Regions from separate parts of the Streptomyces sp. NEAU-sy36 genome, predicted to be linked through region 1. Evidence: riboswitches for the same ligand, from Rfam matches in the RefSeq annotation. Region 1 holds a riboswitch; the other holds the start of a gene.
The links. A riboswitch is a leader RNA that binds a small molecule or an ion and turns the genes downstream of it on or off. The one in region 1 is predicted to bind thiamine pyrophosphate.
Positions count from the first base shown of each region.

Region 2: linked by a shared signal. The riboswitch ahead of thiC (phosphomethylpyrimidine synthase ThiC) and the one ahead of HZZ00_RS29080 (thiamine ABC transporter substrate binding subunit) in region 1 are both predicted to bind thiamine pyrophosphate.

Region 1 covers NZ_CP058977.1:6,697,202-6,702,662, reverse strand. Annotated here, with positions in the region: gene HZZ00_RS29095 (NAD(P)-dependent alcohol dehydrogenase) at 1-31, opposite strand, end outside; gene HZZ00_RS29090 (MerR family transcriptional regulator) at 160-621, opposite strand; gene rlmN (23S rRNA (adenine(2503)-C(2))-methyltransferase RlmN) at 744-1,850, shown strand; TPP riboswitch at 1,876-1,983, shown strand; gene HZZ00_RS29080 (thiamine ABC transporter substrate binding subunit) at 2,053-3,123, shown strand; gene HZZ00_RS29075 (iron ABC transporter permease) at 3,171-4,772, shown strand; gene HZZ00_RS29070 (ABC transporter ATP-binding protein) at 4,772-5,461, shown strand, end outside.
Region 2 covers NZ_CP058977.1:8,270,551-8,276,011, reverse strand. Annotated here, with positions in the region: gene HZZ00_RS36485 (SsgA family sporulation/cell division regulator) at 1-144, shown strand, start outside; gene HZZ00_RS36480 (YibE/F family protein) at 272-1,696, opposite strand; TPP riboswitch at 1,768-1,946, shown strand; gene thiC (phosphomethylpyrimidine synthase ThiC) at 1,939-3,723, shown strand; gene HZZ00_RS36470 (hypothetical protein) at 3,816-4,577, opposite strand; gene HZZ00_RS36465 (metallophosphoesterase) at 4,760-5,461, opposite strand, start outside.

The sequences.
Region 1 (5,461 bases):
CGGCGGGTGCGGCGTAGGCGTTGACGCGCATGAAGAAGCGTTCCTTCGTCTTCGGTGTCGTGGGGGGTGTGGGGTGGGTGGGGGCGTGTGAGTGCGCACGCGGCGGCCGCGCCCGCGTCCGGCGGGCAGCCGGGCGGGACCGCGCGGCGCGCGGCGGGGCTACTGCTTCCTGGCCCGCTTCAGCTCGTCGGCGAGCGTGCGCGCCTGTTCCGACAGCGTCCGGGCGCGGGCGTCGTCGCCCGACTGGACCGCTCCCCAGTAGTCGATCTTCAGGCGGACGTACCGCCGGCGCAGGGCGATGTACTCGGCCTCGCGTGCCAGCCGCCGCTCCTGCTCCGCGAGCAGCTCGATCTGCTCGCCCGCGGCGGCGGGCCCGAGCTGCCCGTTCGCCACGTACTGCCGCATGTCGCTCACCGACATGCCGGTGGCGGCCAGGCAGGCGACCCACATCAGCTGGTCCAGGTCGTCCTCGTCGTAGATCCGGTGCTTGCTGCTCGCACCGCGACTGATCGGGGCGATCACCCCGATCGACTCGTAGTAGCGCAGCGTGCTGGCCGGAAGCCCGGTCAGGACGGCCACTTCCTTGATCGTGTATGTGCGCTGGGCGGTTCGTGCACTCACTTCGTCGACCGTAGGAACTTCAAGTACTCGAAGTCAAAAGGCAGGGGCGCCCGGCCCGCCGCCGGCCCCGGCGACCGCCGGGCCCCGGGCCACCTCGGTGGATCTGCGACACTGGTACCACCATGCCCAAGCCCGGAGAACTCACCTTTGTCGCGCCGCGCGGAGCCAAGAAGCCGCCGCGGCACCTTGCCGATCTCACGCCTGCCGAGCGCAAGGAAGCGGTGGCCCGGATCGGTGAGAAGCCGTTCCGTGCCAAGCAGCTGTCGCAGCACTACTTCGCGCGGTACGCGCACGACCCGGAGCAGTGGACGGACATTCCGGCCGGCTCGCGGGAGAAGCTGCGCGAGGCGCTGTTCCCGGAGCTGATGACCGTCGTCCGGCATCTGTCGACCGACGAGGGCACCACCCGCAAGACGCTGTGGAAGCTGTTCGACGGCACCCTCGTGGAGTCCGTGCTGATGCGGTACCCGGACCGGGTGACCATGTGCATCAGCTCGCAGGCGGGGTGCGGGATGAACTGTCCCTTCTGCGCGACCGGGCAGGCGGGGCTGGACCGGAACCTGTCCACCGCGGAGATCGTCCACCAGATCGTGGACGGGATGCGCGCGCTGCGCGACGGGGAGGTGCCCGGCGGGCCCGCGCGGCTGTCCAACATCGTCTTCATGGGGATGGGGGAGCCGCTCGCCAACTACAAGCGGGTCGTCGGAGCCATCCGCGCCCTCACCGATCCGGCGCCGGACGGGCTCGGGCTGTCGCAGCGCGGGATCACCGTCTCCACCGTCGGGCTGGTGCCGGCCATCCACCGGTTCGCCGACGAGGGCTTCAAGTGCCGGCTGGCCATCTCGCTGCACGCCCCGGACGACGAGCTGCGCGACACCCTGGTCCCCGTGAACACGCGGTGGAAGGTGCGCGAGGTGCTGGACGCCGGGTTCGAGTACGCCGAGAAGAGCGGGCGCCGGCTGTCGATCGAGTACGCGCTAATCCGCGACATCAACGACCAGGCCTGGCGCGGCGACCGGCTCGGCCGGCTGCTCAAGGGCCGGCCCGTGCACGTGAACCTCATTCCGCTGAACCCCACTCCGGGCTCGAAGTGGACCGCCTCCCGGCCGGAGGACGAGAAGGCCTTCGTCGAGGCGATCGCCGCGCACGGTGTGCCCGTCACCATCCGGGACACCCGTGGACAGGAGATCGACGGAGCGTGTGGCCAGCTCGCGGCCACCGAGCGGTAATCTGGGCCCGTTCCATCACATCTTCATATTCCGACAGGGGAGCGCCACAGCGCTGAGAGTGCGGCAGTCAGGCCGCAGACCCTCTGAACCTCGCCCAGGTCATTCTGGGTAGGAAGTTCGGTCACTACTCAAGCTGTTGCGCCCTGTCCGGACATTCCGGACAGGGCCGCGTTCTTCCTGGCCAACCCAGGAGGACCATCAAGTGCACAAGAAGACCTTCGTGGCCGCGGCGGTCGGGCTCGGCCTGGTCACGCTGTCCGCGTGCGGCTCGACCGGGCAGAGCGCCGCGGACTCCAAGACCGTCACGCTCGTCAGCCACGACTCGTGGGCCGTGTCCAAGAGCGTGCTCAAGGACTTCGAGAAGCGGTCCGGGTACAAGGTCCGCGTCCTCAAGGACGGCGACGCCGGACAGGCCGTCAACAAGGCCATCCTGACCAAGGACAACCCCCAGGGCGACGTCCTCTTCGGCGTCGACAACACCCTGCTGTCCCGCGCCCTCGACAACGGCCTGTTCCAGCCGTACACCGCCAAGGGCCTGGACAAGGTCGGGGCCCAGTTCCAGCTGGACCGGGCCAAGCACCGCGTCACGCCCGTCGACTACGGCGACATCTGCGTCAACTACGACAAGGCCTACTTCGACCGGCACCACCTCGCGCCTCCGCGGTCCTTCGCCGACCTGGCCGAGCCGCGGTACAAGAACCTCCTCGTCACCGAGAACGCGGCCACCTCCTCGCCCGGCCTCGGCTTCCTGCTCGGCAGCGCCGCGCAGTTCGGGGACCAGGGCTGGCCGGGCTACTGGAAGAAGCTCAAGGCCAACGGCGTGAAGGTCGTCGACGGCTGGGAGCAGGCCTACTACCAGGAGTTCTCCGGGTCCTCCGAGGGCAGGAAGGCCGGCGGCGACCGGCCGCTCGTCGTGTCGTACGCCTCCTCGCCGCCCGCCGAGGTGATCTACGCCAAGAAGCGGCCCGCCACCGCCCCGACCGGCGTGGCGAGCGGCACCTGCTTCCGGCAGGTCGAGTTCGCCGGGCTGCTCGCCAACGCCGAGAACCCCAAGGGCGCCAAGGCGTTCCTCGACTTCCTGGTCTCCAAGGAGTTCCAGGAGGACATGCCGCTGAACATGTTCGTCTACCCGGTCGTGGCCGGCGCCAAGGTGCCCGCCGACTTCACCGCGTACGGTCCGGCCGCCGAGCACCCCGAGACCATGGCGCCCGACAAGATCGCCGCCAACCGTGATCAGTGGGTCAAGGCGTGGACGTCGCTCGTACTGAAGTGACCACCCGCAGGCGGGGGTCGCGCGGGAGCGCGGCGCGGCTGGGGCTGCTGGCCCTGCCCGTCGCGTTCTTCGCCGTGTTCTTCGCCTGGCCCGTCGCCGCGATCGTGGCGCGCGGGCTGAGGGCCGACGGCGGCTGGCGGTTCGGGCGGATCGCGGACGTGGTCGCCCAGCCGGACATCCGGCACGTGCTCTGGTTCACCTGCTGGCAGGCGCTCGCCTCCACCGCGCTCACCCTGCTGCTCGCGCTGCCCGCCGCGTTCGTCTTCGCCCGCCTCGACTTCCCCGGCAAGCAGGTGCTGCGGGCCGTCGTCACCGTCCCGTTCGTGCTGCCCACCGTCGTCGCCGGCAGCGCCTTCCTGGCGCTGGTCGGCCACGGCGGGCTGCTCGACCACCTGTGGGGCGTACGACTGGACACCACGGTGTGGGCGATCCTGCTCGCGCACGTCTTCTTCAACTACGCGGTGGTCGTGCGCACCGTGGGCGGGCTCTGGGCGCAGCTCGACCCCCGGCAGGAGGAGGCCGCGCGGATGCTCGGCGCCTCACCCCTGCGGGCGTGGCGCCAGGTGACGCTGCCCGCCCTCGCGCCCGCGGTGGCCGCCGCCGCGCTGATGGTCTTCCTGTTCACCTTCACCTCCTTCGGCGTGGTCCAGATCCTCGGCGGCCCCGCCTTCTCCACCCTCGAAGTGGAGATCTACCGGCAGACCTCCGAGGTCTTCGACCTGTCCACGGCCGCCGTCCTCACCCTCGTCCAGTTCGCCGCGGTCGGCGCGATCCTCGCCGTGCACGCCTGGACGGTACGGCGCCGCGAGACCGCTCTGCGCCTGGTCGACCCCAAGGTGACCGCCCGCCGGCCGCGCGGCGCCGGACAGCGGGCGCTGCTCGCCGGCGTCCTCCTCACCATCGCGCTGCTCCTGGTGCTGCCGCTCGCCGTGCTGGTCCGGCGCTCCCTGGACGCCCCCGGCTTCGGCTACTACCGGGCGCTGACCCGCACCGACGGCGGTACGTTCCTGGTGGCGCCGGTGCACGCGGTGTGGACCTCGCTCCAGTACGCCGTCGCCGCCACCGCCATCGCCGTGGTCGTCGGCGCCCTCGCCGCCGCGGCGCTGGCCCGCCGGGACGCCGGCCGGCTGGTGCGGGGCTTCGACGCGCTGCTGATGCTGCCGCTCGGCGTCTCCGCCGTGACCGTCGGCTTCGGTTTCCTGATCGCCCTCGACAAGCCGCCGCTGGACCTGCGCCAGTCCTGGATCCTGGTGCCGCTCGCCCAGGCCCTGGTCGGCGCCCCCTTCGTCGTGCGCACCATGCTGCCGGTGCTGCGCGCGGTGGACGCCCGCCTGCGGGAGGCGGCGGCCGTGCTCGGCGCCTCGCCCTGGCAGGTGTGGCGGGAGGTCGATCTGCCGCTGGTGCGGCGGGCGTTGCTGGTCGCGGCCGGGTTCGCGTTCGCCGTCTCGCTCGGCGAGTTCGGGGCGACCGTGTTCATCGCCCGGCCCGACAACCCGACCCTGCCGGTCGCCGTGGCCCGGCTGCTCAGTCGCCCGGGTGACCTCAACTACGGCCAGGCGATGGCCCTTTCGACCATTCTGATGGTGGTGTGCGCCGCCGCCCTGCTCATCCTGGAGCGGCTGCGCACCGACCGGACGGGGGAGTTCTGATGCTGAGTCTCCAGGGTGCGACCGTGCGCTTCGGCGGTCGGGCCGTGCTGGACGCGGTGGACCTGGAGGTCGCCGAGCACGAGGTGGTGTGCGTGCTCGGACCCAGCGGCAGCGGCAAGTCCACCCTGCTGCGGGTGGTGGCGGGGTTGCAGCCCCTGGACGCCGGGCGGGTGTCGCTCGCCGGGCGCGACCAGGGCGGGGTGCCGGCGCACCGGCGGGGCGTGGGCCTGATGTTCCAGGACCACCAGCTCTTCCCGCAGCGGGACGTCGGCGCCAACGTGGCCTTCGGGTTGCGCATGCAGGGCGCGGCGAAGGGCGAACGGGACGGCCGGGTCGGGGAGTTGCTGGAACTGGTCGGGCTGCCCGGGGCGGCCCGGCGGGCGGTGGCGGGGCTGTCCGGCGGCGAACAGCAGCGCGTCGCCCTCGCCCGTGCGCTCGCCCCCCGGCCCCGGCTGCTGATGCTGGACGAGCCCCTCGGCCAGCTCGACCGCTCGCTGCGGGAACGGCTGGTCGTCGAACTGCGGGAACTCTTCGGCCGGTTGGGTACGACCGTGCTGGCCGTCACCCATGACCAGGGCGAGGCGTTCGCGCTGGCCGACCGGGTGGTGGTGATGCGTGACGGGCGCGTCGCGCAGTCCGGTACGCCCCTGGAGGTCTGGCAGCGGCCCGCCGACGCGTTCGTCGCCCGC
Region 2 (5,461 bases), 1.6 Mb from region 1:
TCGTCCGCCTCGCCGCTCGTGGCCTTCCTCGACCGTACGGACAAACTGGTGCCGCTCGGGCAGGAGGGGGCGCTGGCCGATTTCGACGCGCACCTCGACGAGGCGCTGGACCGCATCCTGGCCGAGGAGCAGAGCGCGGGCTGAGTCACCGCGAAACGGGGCGCCGCTGCTCCGCCGCGTCGCACGGAACAGTGCAGGAACGCTTCTGCGGGCACGGCGAACCGCACTTCTCACGGTGGCACGAGGGGCCTGCCCGGGGGCCGAGCCCGGCTCACCGCTTGCGGCGTCGACCCCGGCCGCCTCTCGCCGCAGCGGGCCGGGCGCCCGTGGCGGCCCCCGTGCCCGGTCCCCGCCGGTCGGACGCCACGACCAGGGCGGCCAGCGCGGTGGTGACCGGCACCGAGGCCACCAGGCCGATGGAGCCCACCAGGGTGCGCACGATCTCCTCGGCCACCAGCTCGCTGTTGGCCACCGTTCCCACGCCGCTCTGCGCGATGGAGAACAGCAGCAGCAACGGCAGCGCGGCGCCGGCGTAGGCGAGCACGAGGGTGTTGACGACGGAGGCGATGTGATCGCGGCCGATGCGGATGGCCGCTCGGTACAGGCCGCGCGGACCCATCGACGGATTGGCCTCGTGCAGCTCCCACACGGCCGAGGTCTGGGTCACCGTCACATCGTCCAGGACCCCGAGCGAACCGATGATGACCCCGGCCAGCAGCAGACCGCTCATATCGATCTTCGGGTACAGCCCGTGGATCAGACCGGTGCTGTCGTCGGTGTTGCCGGTGAGGGCCGCCCACCCGATGAACTGCGCGCCGAGCAGGCCGATCAGCGACAGGGAGATCAGCGTGCCGAGGACCGCAACCGACGTACGGGCCGAGAGGCCGTGGCACATGTACAGGGCGATCAGCATGATGGCGCTCGACCCCACCACCGCCACCAGGAGCGGGTTGGAGCCCTGAAGGATCGCGGGCAGGACGAACTGGTTGAGCACCAGGAAGCTCACGGCGAGGGCGACGAGGGCCAGCACACCGCGCATGCGGCCCACCACCACGACGGCGAGCGCGAAGACGCCCGCCAGCAGCGCCACCGGGAACGTGCGGTTCACATCGGTCACCGAGTACTGAAGGTCCCTCGGCGCCGTGGGCTCGTAGGCGGCGACCACCTGTTCGCCCTGGTGCAGTTGCCGGGGCTGGTCGGGCTGCACGATCTCGGTGAACGTACGGCCCTTGTCCCTGCCGGTGTCGACCCGGACGGTCGCCTTCTTGCAGGTGCCGCCCGACTGCCGCCCCGGCGGAGAGCCGCCGGTGGCGGAGGGATCGGCGGCCGGGGCTCCGCCCGAGGCGTGCACCGAGGCACAGTCGACCGCCACCACCCGGGTGACGGTGGCCTGTTGGGTCTGCCGGTCGAAACCGACGCCGCTGTGCTTGTGGGAGGGGGCGCCACCGGGCCAGAGCACCACCAGACCGACCACCACCGCCGCGGCGAACGGGACCAGGACCGCGGCGATCACCTTGCGCAGATGCCGGGACACGGGCGCCGCGGGCCCGTGTCCGTGTCCGTGGCCGTGACCGGGGGAGGGGCCGCGGGGGGCGGCGTGGACGTGGCGGTGCGGGTGGTCAGGTCCCGGGTGGTCCGAGCCGTCGGGCGGGCGTGGGCCGGACGGCCGGCGCGGGTGCTGCTCCATCCTGGTCATCGCCAGATCATCGCAAGAACCGGGGAGGCCCACTGTTCATCGCGCCATCGATGGCGCTAGCGTGGAGGCACCTTTGCACACGCGGGAGCTCGGAGCACCGGGCTGAGAGGGCGCTGACCTCCGTAGAGGCGATGTTTCACGTGGAACGAGCGATGTTCCACGGGAGGCGTCGGACCGACGGATACCGCTGCGTCGACCGCCGAACCTGTTACCGGGTAATGCCGGCGTAGGGAGTAGGTCTCATGACCAACAAGGACGCACGCACGCCTGCCTCCGTCCAGGACGACATGTCCGAGGAGGCCGGGAAGTCCATCGGCTGGCACAAGGCGTATGTCGCGGGTTCGCGCCCCGATCTGCGCGTGCCGGTCCGTCAGGTGCACCTCACCAACGGGCAGTCGGTCACGCTGTACGACACATCGGGCCCGTACACCGATCCGCACGTCGACACCGATGTCCGCAGGGGCCTGGCGCCGCTGCGGGACAACTGGATCATCGCCCGCGGCGACACCGAGGAGTACGCGGGCCGTCCCGTCCGCCCGGAGGACGACGGGATCAAGCACACCTCGCCGCGCGGCGGGCTGCGCAACCTGGACGCGGTCTTCCCGGGACGCCCGCGTCAGCCCCGGCGGGGCCATGGCGGGCAGGCGGTGACGCAGCTCGCGTATGCGCGTCGGGGGGAGATCACTCCGGAGATGGAGTTCGTGGCCCTTCGGGAGAACGTCTCCCCCGAGGTGGTCCGCGAGGAGATCGCGGCGGGCCGCGCGGTACTGCCGGCCAACGTCAACCACCCGGAGATCGAACCGATGATCATCGGCAAGCGGTTCCTGGTGAAGGTGAACGCCAACATCGGCAACTCCGCGGTGACCTCGTCCATCGAGGAGGAGGTGGAGAAGATGACCTGGGCGACCCGCTGGGGCGCCGACACGGTCATGGACCTCTCCACCGGCCGCAACATCCACACCACCCGCGAGTGGGTGCTGCGCAACTCCCCCGTGCCCATCGGCACGGTGCCGCTCTACCAGGCCCTGGAGAAGGTCGACGGCAGGGCCGAGGAACTCACCTGGGAGATCTACAAGGACACGGTCATCGAGCAGGCCGAGCAGGGCGTGGACTACATGACCGTCCACGCGGGCGTGCGGCTGCCGTTCGTGCCGCTCACCGCCAACCGCAAGACCGGCATCGTCTCGCGCGGCGGCTCCATCATGGCCGCGTGGTGCCTGGCCCACCACAAGGAGTCGTTCCTCTACGAGAACTTCGAGGAGCTGTGCGAGATCCTCGCCGCCTACGACGTCACGTACTCGCTGGGCGACGGTCTGCGGCCCGGCTCCATCGCCGACGCCAACGACGAGGCGCAGCTCGCGGAACTGCGCACACTCGGGGAACTCGGGCGGATCGCCAGGCGTTTGAACGTACAGACGATGATCGAGGGCCCCGGGCACGTCCCGATGCACAAGATCAAGGAGAACATCGACCTTCAGCAGGAGATCTGCGATGAAGCTCCGTTCTATACGCTCGGCCCGCTGACCACGGACATCGCGCCGGCGTACGACCACATCACCTCCGGCATCGGCGCCGCGATGATCGCCTGGTGGGGGACGGCGATGCTCTGCTACGTCACGCCCAAGGAGCACCTGGGCCTGCCCAACCGGGACGACGTCAAGACCGGCGTCATCACCTACAAGATCGCCGCCCATGCGGCCGACCTCGCCAAGGGACACCCGGGCGCGCAGGAGTGGGACGACGCGCTGTCGGACGCGCGCTTCGAGTTCCGGTGGGAGGACCAGTTCAACCTGGCCCTCGACCCGGACACGGCCCGCGAGTTCCACGACGAGACCCTGCCGGCCGAGCCCGCCAAGACGGCGCACTTCTGCTCGATGTGCGGTCCGAAGTTCTGCAGCATGAAGATCTCGCAGGACATCCGCCGCGAGCACGGCGGCAGCCGGGCCGAGATCGAGGAGGGGATGGCGCAGAAGTCGGCGGAGTTCGCGGCCTCGGGGAACCGGGTGTACCTCCCGATCGCTGACTGAGCGGGACAGGCTGGACTCGCCGCCCGCACGGGCCGGTCGGCACCGGCTCGGTGGACGGCGAGTGCGTCCCTCCCGCCGCGGGCTCGGCGGGGTCAGTCCGGCTGGTGCTCCGGGCCGCCGTAGTCGGGGCTGGTGTAGTCGGGGCGGTCATAGCCCAGCCGGGGCATACGACCGCGCGGGGCGGCCGTGCGGGGCGGCGCGGCCGGCCCGGGCTCGCCGAGGGCCTCCCGCAGGAACGGCAGGATGCCGCGCTCCAGCAGGGCGTCCTGCCAGGCCGCTCTCGCTCTGGCGACCTCTTCGGCGGCGGCGTCACGGGCCCGGGACTCGGGCGAGGCGCCGTTGCGCAGCGCGGTGAGCAGCAGTCCGACGGCGGCGACGAGTATCGCCGCCACGGTCAGGGCCCCGAACACCCAGCCGGCGGTGAGCATGGTGCCGGCCAGCGGCTGACCGGGGTCCAGGCTTCTCAGGATGTAGCCGATGAGCAGGAATATCGCCGCCGCGGTGGCGGAGAGGAGGGGGGCCAGGACGGCGACGACCGCGACGGCACCCGCCCCGTGGGGCCCGGCGGCCGGGTCCGTCCCGCTGGAGCCGGGGTCGTCCGGGGTCGCTGGCGGTTCCGGGCGGCGCAGTTCGTCGCGGATCCGTACGTAGTGCGCGTACTCGGCGGACGCGGCCGCCGTGATGAGCGCGGAGGCGGCGATGGCCATGGTGCGCAGTTGCGCGGGGCTGAGCCGCTGTCCGGCGGCGGCCAGTTCCGCTCGGTGTGGTGCTGAGCGCAGAACCTCGTCGAGGAGCCGTTCGAATTCCTGTCGGTCCTCGCTCCGCAGGTGCTGCGGAAGGCTGTTCATGTGCATCCCCCGATGCTCCGTAGGGCTTGGGGCCCGCACACCTGCGAGCCGTCGGGCAGAAACGGAGGGGAGCCTGCTACGGATAAGCCGATGGTAGAGCCGCGACGGCGCGTGATGACAGGGGATTGCCGGAAATTGGGTCCCGGCCTGCGCGTACTCCGCGGCGGCGAGTCCCGCCGGAGGAACGGTCAGTGCTCCAGGGGGAGTTGGCGGACCAGCAGCTTTCCGGCCATGGTCACTCCGCCGTCCATCGCGATGGCGAGTCCGTCGGCGTAGACGTGCGGTCCCTCGACGACCGGGCCGCTGCCCTCCTCGTCGTCCTCGGAGCCGACCTCGCCGAGGAGGTAGGGGATGGGGCTGTGGCCGTGCACGATCCGGGTGCCGCCATAGGTGTCGAGCAGGGCGCGCACGGCGTCGGCGCCTCCCTCGTCGCGGAAGGAGAAGCGCTTGGTGAACTTGCGGAACAGGTCCCAGCACTCGTCCGCGTCGTTACGGGTGAGCGTCTCGCGGACGTTGTCGTTGACGGCCTCGATCGAGTCGCCGAAGTCCAGGTAGGCGGTGGTGTCGGAGTGCACCAGCAGATAGCCGTCGACCTGCTCGACGGCGTCCAGGCGGGCCATCCACTGGAGGTGGTGGTCCTGGAGACGGTCCATGTCGGTCTTCTGGCCGCCGTTGAGCAGCCAGGCCGCCTGGAAAGTGGCCGTGCCCGCACCGGAGTTGACCGGCGTGTCGCCGAACCGCTTGGCGCCGAGCAGCAGCAGCTCGTGGTTGCCCATGAGGGCCTTGCAGTAGCCGCCGGCCGCGGCCGCCTCGGCGGACAGCCGCATCACCAGGTCGATGACGCCGATGCCGTCAGGACCGCGGTCGGTGAAGTCGCCGAGGAACCACAG